DNA from 3 places in the Streptosporangium sp. NPDC049248 genome. Region 3 is predicted to be linked to each of the others. Evidence: predicted binding sites of a transcription regulator. Region 3 holds the regulator's gene; each other region holds the start of a gene.
The links. Region 3 encodes HrcA, which represses chaperone genes, less so after heat shock. Its sites were predicted from a motif close to TTGGCACTCTCNNNNNGAGAGTGCCAA; they were not measured.
Positions count from the first base shown of each region.

Region 1: groL (chaperonin GroEL) is a predicted target of HrcA. The motif match lies at 2,116-2,142, and genes of this name have one in related genera.
Region 2: groL (chaperonin GroEL) is a predicted target of HrcA. The motif match lies at 1,042-1,068, and genes of this name have one in related genera.

Region 1 covers NZ_JBFAQY010000034.1:47,823-51,161, reverse strand. Annotated here, with positions in the region: gene AB0K21_RS38755 (hypothetical protein) at 1-323, opposite strand, end outside; gene groL (chaperonin GroEL) at 377-2,002, opposite strand; gene AB0K21_RS38745 (TetR family transcriptional regulator) at 2,221-2,826, shown strand; gene AB0K21_RS38740 (PadR family transcriptional regulator) at 3,273-3,339, shown strand, end outside.
Region 2 covers NZ_JBFAQY010000006.1:31,959-35,297, reverse strand. Annotated here, with positions in the region: gene groL (chaperonin GroEL) at 1-931, opposite strand, end outside; gene AB0K21_RS13680 (cold-shock protein) at 1,318-1,518, opposite strand; gene AB0K21_RS13675 (MoaD/ThiS family protein) at 1,878-2,153, opposite strand; gene thrC (threonine synthase) at 2,176-3,339, opposite strand, start outside.
Region 3 covers NZ_JBFAQY010000004.1:261,950-265,288, reverse strand. Annotated here, with positions in the region: gene AB0K21_RS10455 (hypothetical protein) at 1-557, opposite strand, end outside; gene hrcA (heat-inducible transcriptional repressor HrcA) at 741-1,754, shown strand; gene dnaJ (molecular chaperone DnaJ) at 1,769-2,908, shown strand; gene AB0K21_RS10440 (16S rRNA (uracil(1498)-N(3))-methyltransferase) at 2,975-3,339, shown strand, end outside.

The DNA.
Region 1 (3,339 bases), on a different contig from region 3:
CCGGTGAGGAATACGACGGGAGTTTCCTCCTGGCGTAGGCGTTCGGCCCGTTCGGCACCGTCGACGATGAACGTCATCAGCTCCTCTTGGGTGAGGCCGTTGGTGAACGGCGAATACCAGACCTCCAAGCCCGCGCGGGCGGCATGGCGTGCGGCGGTCTCAAGACGGTCCGGGTCTCCTCCGGTGATGCGGACCGCGTCGCAGTGCAGCTCATCACGGATGATCTGCATCTCGCGGCGTACCGCGTCAGGGTCGAAGGGCTCGTGGGTGGTGGTTCCGGCAGATAGGAAGCCGGTGTCGTAGGTGACACCGTAGGCACGCATCAGGAGCCTCCGTGTGTGTTCGTGCGGGTGAGGAGATACGAGAAAGAGACGGGCTAGAAGTCCATGTCCCCGCCGGGCATGCCGGCGGGGGCGGCCGGGGTCCTCTCCGGCTTCTCGGCGATGACGGCCTCGGTGGTGAGGAAGAGCGCCGCGATGGAGGCGGCGTTCCGCAGCGCCGAGCGCGTCACCTTGGCCGGGTCGATGATGCCCGCCTCGAACAGATTGACGTACTCACCCGTGGCCGCGTTGAGGCCCTCCCCCGGGGGCAGGTTGCGGACCCGCTCCACCACGACGCCGCCCTCGAGGCCGGCGTTGACCGCGATCTGCTTGAGCGGTTCCTCCAGAGCCTTGCGCACGATGGCGGCGCCGGTGGCCTCGTCGCCGACGAGTTCGAGCTTGTCGAAGGATTTGGCGCCGGCCTGCAGCAGGGCCACGCCACCGCCGGGGACGACGCCCTCCTCGACGGCCGCCTTCGCGTTGCGAACGGCGTCCTCGATGCGGTGCTTGCGTTCCTTGAGCTCGACCTCGGTCGCCGCGCCCGTCTTGATGACGGCCACGCCACCGGCGAGCTTGGCCAGGCGCTCCTGGAGCTTCTCGCGGTCGTAGTCGGAGTCGGTACGCTCGATCTCGGCGCGGATCTCGCCGACCCGGCCGGAGATGGCCTCGGCGTCACCCGCGCCGTCGACGATCGTGGTCTCGTCCTTGGTCACCACAACCTTGCGGGCCCGGCCCAGCAGGTCGAGAGTGGTGTTCTCCAGCTTGAGACCGACCTCCTCGGCGATGACCTGACCACCGGTCAGGATGGCGATGTCGCCCAGCATGGCCCTGCGGCGGTCACCGAAGCCCGGAGCCTTGACCGCCACCGACCGGAAGACTGCCTTCATCTTGTTGACGATCAAGGTGGCCAGGGCCTCGCCCTCGACGTCCTCGGCGATGACCAGCAGTGGCCTGCCGGACTGCACGACCTTGTCGAGCAGGGGCACCACGTCCCTGTTGGCGGAGACCTTGCCGCTCACGATCAGGACGTATGGATCGTCCAGGACCGCTTCGAGCCGGTCGGAGTCGGTGATGAAGAGCGGGGCGATGTAGCCCTTGTCGAAGCGCATGCCCTCGGTGAGCTCGAGCTCCAGGCCGAAGGTGTTGCTCTCCTCGACGGTGATGACGCCTTCCTTGCCGACCTTGTCCATCGCCTCGGCGATGAGCGCGCCGATCTCAGGGTCGGCGGCGGAGATGGAGGCGGTGGAGGCGATCTGCTCCTTGGTCTCCACTTCCTTGGCGAGCTTGGAGAGCTCCTCGCTGACCTGCTCGACGGCGGCCTCGATGCCCTTCTTCAGGGACATCGGGTTGGCGCCGGCGGCGACGTTGCGCAGGCCCTCGCGTACCAGTGCCTGGGCGAGCACGGTGGCGGTGGTGGTGCCGTCACCGGCGACGTCGTCGGTCCTCTTGGCGACCTCCTTGACCAGCTCGGCGCCGATCTTCTCCCACGGGTCCTGGAGCTCGATCTCCTTGGCGATGGACACGCCGTCGTTGGTGATCGTGGGAGCTCCCCACTTCTTCTCCAGCACGACGTTGCGGCCCTTGGGACCCAGGGTCACCTTGACGGCGTCGGCGAGCTGGTTCATGCCGCGCTCGAGAGCGCGTCGGGCGTCCTCGTCGAACGCGATCATCTTCGAAGTCATTCCTGCTCCTGCTCTTGGTAGGGGGCTGTCCGGGACGGCGCCCGCGACGGACGGTCTGGCGGCGGGCGGCCAACCCGCCGACGGACCTCGCCGCCCCGGCACACACCTTGTGGTCGGCACTCTCCAGGCGTGCGTGCCAGGTGCTCCGTCGCACTCTATCCACAACTTGCGCGTCACGCATATAGTGCGTGGCGCGCAGCGTTGGATAGAGTTGACCCATGAACGACGACGCCATGAACCTCCGGGCACGCAACAGCCAGGCCACCCGAGAGGCGATCAGCCACGCCGCACTGCGCCTGGCCATCGAGCAGGGCCCCAGCGGGCTGGCCCTGGTGCGTGTCCACGACATCGCCACGGCCGCGGGCGTCTCACCTCGCACCTACAACAACTACTTCTCCAGCAGGGCGGAGGCGATCTGCGCCTTCCAGGCCGACCAGTCCAGGCGCGCGGGGCAGGCGCTGCGCTCCCGGCCCGCCGGCGAACCACTCGATCAGGCCGTCATCGCGGCCGTGATCGAGCTCTACACCGACCCCGAACCCGACAAGGCCGGCCTACGCATGATCATGTCAACGCCCGAGTTGGAAGGCGAGGCGCTGAAGGCGTTCAGCATGGCGGAGGGCCCGCTCGCCGAGGCGATCGCGGCCCGCACCGGCACCGACCCCCAGCGCGACCTGTTCCCCGCCGTCACGGCCGCCGCGATCACCGGCGCCATCCGCGTGGCGGGGCGGCACTGGCTCGAACCCGGCAACCCCGAATCCTTCGCCACCACCCTGCGCCGCGCCCTGACCTGTATCTTTCCCGCCGAGTCATCCAAAGAGGAGTAGCGGTAAGAAACGTGTCGTAAGCCCCAGGCAGCGTTGATCTTGTGGCTCATTGATCCAGGACCGCCGGACTGTCCGATCTCGGCGCCGGCGGGCATCGCGGATTTCGGCGTCTGCGATCTTGTCATCGAGCAGCACGTGCAGCCGTGCGGTCTCGGTGGAGGCGCGGCCGGGGCGGCCGCCGATGGCCTCGACGGCGCCACGGTGGAGCCGGTGATGACCGGTGACCAAGTGCGGGAGAAAAGTGCTTGGGGTCGGCCGGCCAGACCACGACGTCCACGAAGGAGCCGACGCCGCCGGGCCAGATGGCGATGTCGAGCATCCGGTCGCGGGCCGGTGATTCGAATCGCTTCCGCGGTCTGCGCTCGCCGGACATTGGTTCACTACTCCGTGATACCGTGTAGTGGTACTCGGTAGTACAAAGTACCAGGAGATCGAAGAGGACCACGATGGACGACCTGACGGAGATGCTGAAGGGCACCCTTGAGGGCTGCGTGCTTGAAATCATCGGCAGCG
Region 2 (3,339 bases), on a different contig from region 3:
TGGACTCCAGCTTGAGGCCGAGGTCCTCGCTGATGACCTGGGCACCGGTCAGGATGCCGATGTCACCCAGCATGGCCTTGCGACGGTCACCGAAACCGGGCGCCTTGACGGCGACCGAGCGGAACAGACCGCGGATCTTGTTGACGACCAGGGTGGCCAGGGCCTCGCCCTCGACGTCCTCGGCGATGATCAGCAGCGGCTTGCCGGCCTGCACGACCTTGTCGAGAACCGGGAGCAGGTCCTTGTTGGCGGACACCTTGGAGTTGACGACCAGGATGTACGGGTCGTCGAGGACGGCCTCCATACGCTCCGGGTCGGTCACGAAGTACATCGAGGTGAGACCCTTGTCGAAGCGCATGCCCTCGGTGAGCTCGAGCTCAAGGCCGAAGGTGTTGCTCTCCTCGACGGTGATGACGCCTTCCTTGCCGACCTTGTCCATCGCCTCGGCGATCATCTCGCCGATCTGCGGGTCGCCCGCGGAGATGGATGCGGTGGAGGCGATCTGCGCCTTCGTCTCCACGTCCTTGGCCAGCTTGGACAGCTCCTCCGACACGCGCTCGACGGCGGCCTCGATGCCCTTCTTCAGGGACATCGGGTTGGCACCGGCGGCGACGTTGCGGAGACCCTCGCGTACGAGAGCCTGAGCGAGCACGGTGGCGGTGGTGGTGCCGTCACCCGCGACGTCGTCGGTCTTCTTGGCGACTTCCTTGACGAGCTCGGCCCCGATCTTCTCCCACGGGTCCTCGAGCTCGATCTCCTTCGCAATGGAGACACCATCGTTGGTGATGGTGGGGGCGCCCCACTTCTTCTCCAGAACGACATTGCGGCCCTTGGGGCCGAGGGTCACCTTGACGGCGTCCGCGAGCTGGTTCATGCCACGCTCGAGACCGCGCCTGGCGTCCTCGTTAAACGCGATCATCTTGGCTGCCATACGGCTAGACCTCCCAGAGACAGGGTGGCTTGCACCGGACCGAGCCGACGCCCGCGACGGCATGCGGGCCCACGACTCCGTTCGGCGGGCCCCATCGCCTCGATCCAGGGTTGGCACTCTCTATGCGTGAGTGCCAACAACGTGTTTAGCACTCTACCTTGCCGAGTGCAAGCCACGACCCCTTGACCTGCGTCGCGCCCGGAGCGGGCTTCCGCTCCGGGCCACGTCAGCGTATGCGCCGCGTCACGCGGGCGTGTGTTCCGCGCAAAGCGAAGGCCCGGCTCGCCGATTGGGGAGGCGAGCCGGGCCTAGGTGGTGTGGATCCGGCGGACTGCGCTGCCGCGGGATCCACCGGCCCCTCCCCGCGGGTTCACGGGACGGCCATGTCAGACCGCCCGGACGGACTCCGCCTGGGGACCCTTCTGCCCCTGGGTGATCTCGAACTCGACTCGCTGGCCCTGCTCGAGTGCACGGTAGCCATCCATCATGATCGCGGAGTAATGGACGAACACATCCTTACCACCGTCTACCGCGATGAAGCCGTAGCCCTTGTCCGCGTTGAACCATTTGACGGTGCCCTGCGCCACTTGCGACTCCTCTTACTGGACTTAAGGACGACGCCCATTCCTCTCGCGAAGTCCTCAATCTCCGGGGCAGACTTCGCCACATCGATCGTCCTCGACCATACCTGTGGGAACCGGTTGGGCAACAGAGTCAAGCACCAAACTAGCTCTTTACAAGAGCATTTAGTACGAGAGCACAGTTTGACTATCACTATTAGTTAGTTAAAGATTACATTATCTTTCCCCACCGCGAATACCGGTTTACGCCACAAAGCATGACACCCGCACGCGGCCGGAGCCGGGCGGGTGTCATGGAGAGGGTGTCGCAAGCGCCCCCCGGGAGGGTGAGGCGGGTGCGACCGGCGCGGTGCGGGGGGTGGGTCTCAGCCCCCGGCGACCGCCGGGATGATGGAGACCTGGACGCCGGAGGGCGTGGCCGTGTCGAGGTTGTCGGCGAAGCGGACGTCCTCATCTCCCACATAGACGTTGACAAAACGGCGGATCTTACCCGTTTCATCAAGAATCCGGGCACCGATCCCCGGGAAGTCCGCGTCAAGCTTCTGGAGGACGTCGCGCAGGGTCTCGCCCTCTCCGCTCACCTCGGCAGCACCACCGGTGTAAGTCCGGAGAATCGTCGGAATCCGCACAGAAACGCTCATAATTCAGTACCTTTCACGATTTCTAGGCGATTGCCGCACGGAATGCGTCAAGGGAGGGACGAATCACGGCGGTGGGGCGCGCCTCGGCGGCCACCGCGTCGAGGGTCTTGAGACCGTCGCCGGTGTTGAGAACCACGGTCTCCGCCTCCGGGTCGAGCCTCCCGGCCGCGACCAGCTTGCGGAGCACGCCGACGGTGACACCTCCGGCGGTCTCGGCGAAGATGCCCTCGGTCCTGGCCAGCAGCCGGATCGCGTCGACGATCTCGGGGTCGGTGACGTCCTCGACCGCGCCGCCGGTGCGGCGGGCGATGTCCAGCACGTACGGACCGTCGGCGGGGTTGCCGATCGCCAGCGACTTGGCGATCGTGTCCGGCTTCACCGGGCGGATCACGTCGTGGCCCGCCTTGTAGGCGGTGGAGACCGGGGAGCATCCCTCGGCCTGGGCCGCGAAGATCTTGTACGGCCTGTCCTCGACGAGACCGAGCTCGATCAGCTCCTTGAAACCCTTGTCGATCTTCGTGAGCTGGGAGCCCGACGCGACCGGCACGACGATCTGGTCGGGAACGCGCCAGCCGAGCTGCTCGGCGATCTCGTACGCCAGCGTCTTGGAGCCCTCGGCGTAGTACGGCCGGAGGTTGACGTTGACGAAGCCCCACTTCTCGCCCAGTTCGTCGCCGATGAGCTCCGAGCAGAAGCGGTTCACATCGTCGTAGGTGCCCTCGATGCCGATGAGCCTGCCCCCGTACACGGAGGCCATGACGACCTTGGCCTGCTCCAGGTCGGCGGGGATGAACACGCAGGCGTCCAGCCCGGCCCGCGCGGCGGCGGCAGCGGCGGCACCGGCCAGGTTGCCGGTGGAGGAGCAGGAGAGGGTGTGGAAGCCGAAGTTACGGGCCGCCTCGACGGCGATGGCCACCACACGGTCCTTGAAGGAGTGCGTGGGGTTACCGGAGTCGTCCTTCACGTGCAGCGAGCGCATGCCCAGCTCGCGGGCGAGGTTGCCGGCGTTGACGAGCCTGGTCCAGCCGGGCTCCATGTTGGGCTTGGCGGCCACGTCGGCGGGGACGGGCAGCAGCGAGCGGTAACGCCAGATGTTGGCCGGCCCCTCGGCGATCTGCTCCCGGGTCACCCGCCCGAAGTCGTAGGCGATCTCAAGGGGCCCGAAACACTCGATACAGGCGAAGCT
Region 3 (3,339 bases):
CCCACGCCGAACGTGGTGCCCTCCGCCGGGTCGGCGGTGCAGTTGACCTGGTAGTCGCCCGCCTGCTCCACGCCGATCTGCAGGCCCATCTCCCAGACGACGCCGTCGGAACCCGACACGGTCTGCTGGACGAGCGGCTTCTGCAGGCTGGGCGTGCCGGTGCCGCCGGTCAGCGTGCACTCGAAATTGGTGGGTCCACTGGTGGAGACATAGATGGCGGGCTTGTCGGCCGGGTCGAGCGTGACCGTCGTGTTTTCGCCGGGGGCGAACGTCTTCGTCGGCGCCGCGCTGGTGACCGCGCCCAGCACGCCACCTGCGAAACCGCCGATGCCGACGATGATGCTGACCAGGGCGAGCAGCCACACCCCGACGATCCATCCGATACCGGGCTTGATCTTCCCGCTGGGGGGCGGGCTCTGCGGGGCGCCGTAGCCGGGAGGTGCGTAACCGTAGGAGGGACCGTTCTGGTGGGGCTGCTGACCATACGGCTGCTGGGGGGAGCCGTAACCGGGGCCGCGGGAGGCGTCGCCCGGAAAAGAACCAAAATCATTGGACATGTACGAATTGTGGCGGTAACCGGTTGAAACGCGATAGCAGTTGACTTGCCAATGGCTTGGCGTCATCATCCGCACCTCTTGCTTATCGCGCCTTCCGTACGGGGGCCGTACACTTGGCACTCGGGAACACAGAGTGCCAGACCTCGTGTTTCCCATCTGAACGCAGGCAGGGAGGTGACCACGTTGGTCGACGACCGGAAGCTCGCCGTGCTTCGCGCCATCGTCGAGGACTACGTGTCCACCAACGAGCCGGTGGGTTCGAAGGCTCTCGCGGATCGGCACAGTCTGGGAGTGTCCCCGGCGACGATCCGTAACGACATGGCGGTGCTGGAGGAGCAGGGCTACATCGCCCAGCCTCACACCAGCGCCGGTCGGGTGCCCACGGACAAGGGCTACCGGCTCTTCGTTGATCGGCTCTCGCAGGTGAAACCCCTGTCGAGCGCGGAGCGCAAGGCCATCGAGAGCTTTCTCGCGGGTGCGGTGGACATCGACGACGTCGTCATGCGGACGGTGCGGCTGCTTGCCCAGCTCACCCGGCAGGTCGCCGTGGTGCAGTATCCGACACTGACCAACTCGACGGTCCGGCACGTCGAGCTGGTGCCGCTGAGCGAGCGCCGGCTGATGTTCGTGCTCATCACCAACACCGGCCGGGTGGAGCAGCGTGTGGTCGAGCTGCCCGACGTCGTGGACGAGCAGCGGGTGGCCCATCTGCGAGCGATGCTCAACACCTCCCTTGACGGGTGCGGGCTCACCAGCGTTCCCGACAAGGTCGCCGACCTGCCGGAGCGGCTGCCCGCCGAGGATCGGCCGCTCGCGGCCACGATCCTGTCCGTGCTGCTGGAGTCCCTGGTGGACAGGCACGATGAGAAGATCGTTTTTGCCGGGGCCGCCAACCTCGCGGGAGCCGACTTCACGGTCGGGCTCCGCGATGTGCTGGAGGCACTGGAAGAGCAGGTCGTGCTCATGCGACTGCTCGGTGAGACCTCCGACCTGTCGGCGCTGACCGTGCGGATCGGCTCGGAGAACCCCTACACCGGACTCCAGGGCACGTCGATCGTCGCCGCCGGATACGGTTCTGGGGACAAGCAACTGGCCCGGCTAGGTGTGCTGGGCCCGACGCGGATGGACTACCCGGTCACGATGGGCGCGGTGCGCGCGGTGGCACGCTACGTCAGCCAGATCCTGGCTGCATCATAAGAGGTCAACGAAAAGTGGCTAAGAGCGACTACTACGGCACCCTCGGGGTGCGCCGTGACGCCAGTGCGGAAGAGATCAAGAAGGCGTACCGACGTCTGGCGCGCGAACTGCATCCTGACGTCAACCCCGACCCCGAGACTCAGGAGCGCTTCAAGGAGATCACACAGGCCTACGAGGTCCTGTCCGACTCCAGCAAGCGGCAGATGTACGACATGGGGGCCGACCCGTTCGCCTCGGGCGGCGCGGGGGCCGGTGGCTTCGGTGCCGGCTTCCCGTTCAGCGACATCATGGACGCCTTCTTCGGCGCGGCCGGTGGCGGCGGCGGGCGTGGACCCCGCTCGCGTGCCCGTCGCGGACGCAACGCCACCATCCGGGTCGAGCTCGACCTGCGCGAGTCGGGCTTCGGCACGACCCGCGAGCTGGTCGTCGACACCGCGGTGGTCTGCGAGGTCTGCACGGGGTCGGGCGCCGCCGCAGGCACCCACCCCGACACCTGTGACATGTGTCATGGCCGGGGTGAGGTATCCCAGGTCACCCGCTCCTTCCTCGGTCAGGTCATGACCTCACGGCCCTGCCCGCAGTGTGGCGGCTTCGGGTCGATCATCCGCAACCCCTGCCAGGAGTGCTCCGGTGACGGCAGGGTCCGTACCCGGCGGACCATCAAGGTCCGCATCCCCGCCGGGGTGGAGGACGGTACTCACATCCAGCTCGCCGGAGAGGGCGAGATCGGTCCAGGCGGCGGCCCGCCCGGCGACCTGTTCCTGGAGATCGTCGAGCGCCCCCACGAGATCTTCGAGCGGCGCGGCGACGACCTGCACTGCACGGTGCAGATCCCGATGACCGCGGCCGCGCTCGGCACCATCCTGACCATGGAGACGCTCGACGGAGCCGAGGAGCTGGACATCCGTCCCGGTACGCAGTCGGGGCAGACGATCCCGCTCTACGGCCGCGGTGTGCAGCGTCTGAACGAGACCGGCCGTGGCGATCTGCTGATCCACGTGAACGTGGAGACCCCCTCCCGTCTCGACGCGACACAGGAGGAGCTGCTGAGGGAGCTCGCCAAGCTCCGCGGCGAGGAGCGCCCGCCCGGCAAGTTCGCCCCCGGGCAGCAGAGTTTCTTCTCCCGGCTGCGGGACGCCTTCAATGGCCGCTGACCCGGACCGTCCCCGCGCACGTCGCGGCGGCAGGGGCCGTTCCGGGGCGGCCCGCTCCGACGGCTCATGACCGTTCCGGTCTTCCTGGCCGAACCCGCCGACCTGGCCAGGCCGGAGTTCGTCTTCGGCGGCCCCGAAGGGCGCCACGCGGCGGCCGTACGGCGGCTGCGGGCCGGGGAGCGGCTCGACCTGACGGACGGGGCGGGCTCCGTCGCCGAGTGCGTGGTGATCGAGGCGGGCAGGGATTCGCTCCGGGTCCAGGTACTGCGCCGTCACGAGGTGCCCGTGCCGTCTCCGCGTCTGGTCGTGGTCCAGGGGCTGCCCAAGGGCGACCGGGGCGAGCTGGCCGTGGAGATGATGACCGAGGCGGGGGTGGACGTGATCGTTCCCTGGGCCGCGGCCAGGTGTGTCACCCAGTGGAAGGGCGAGCG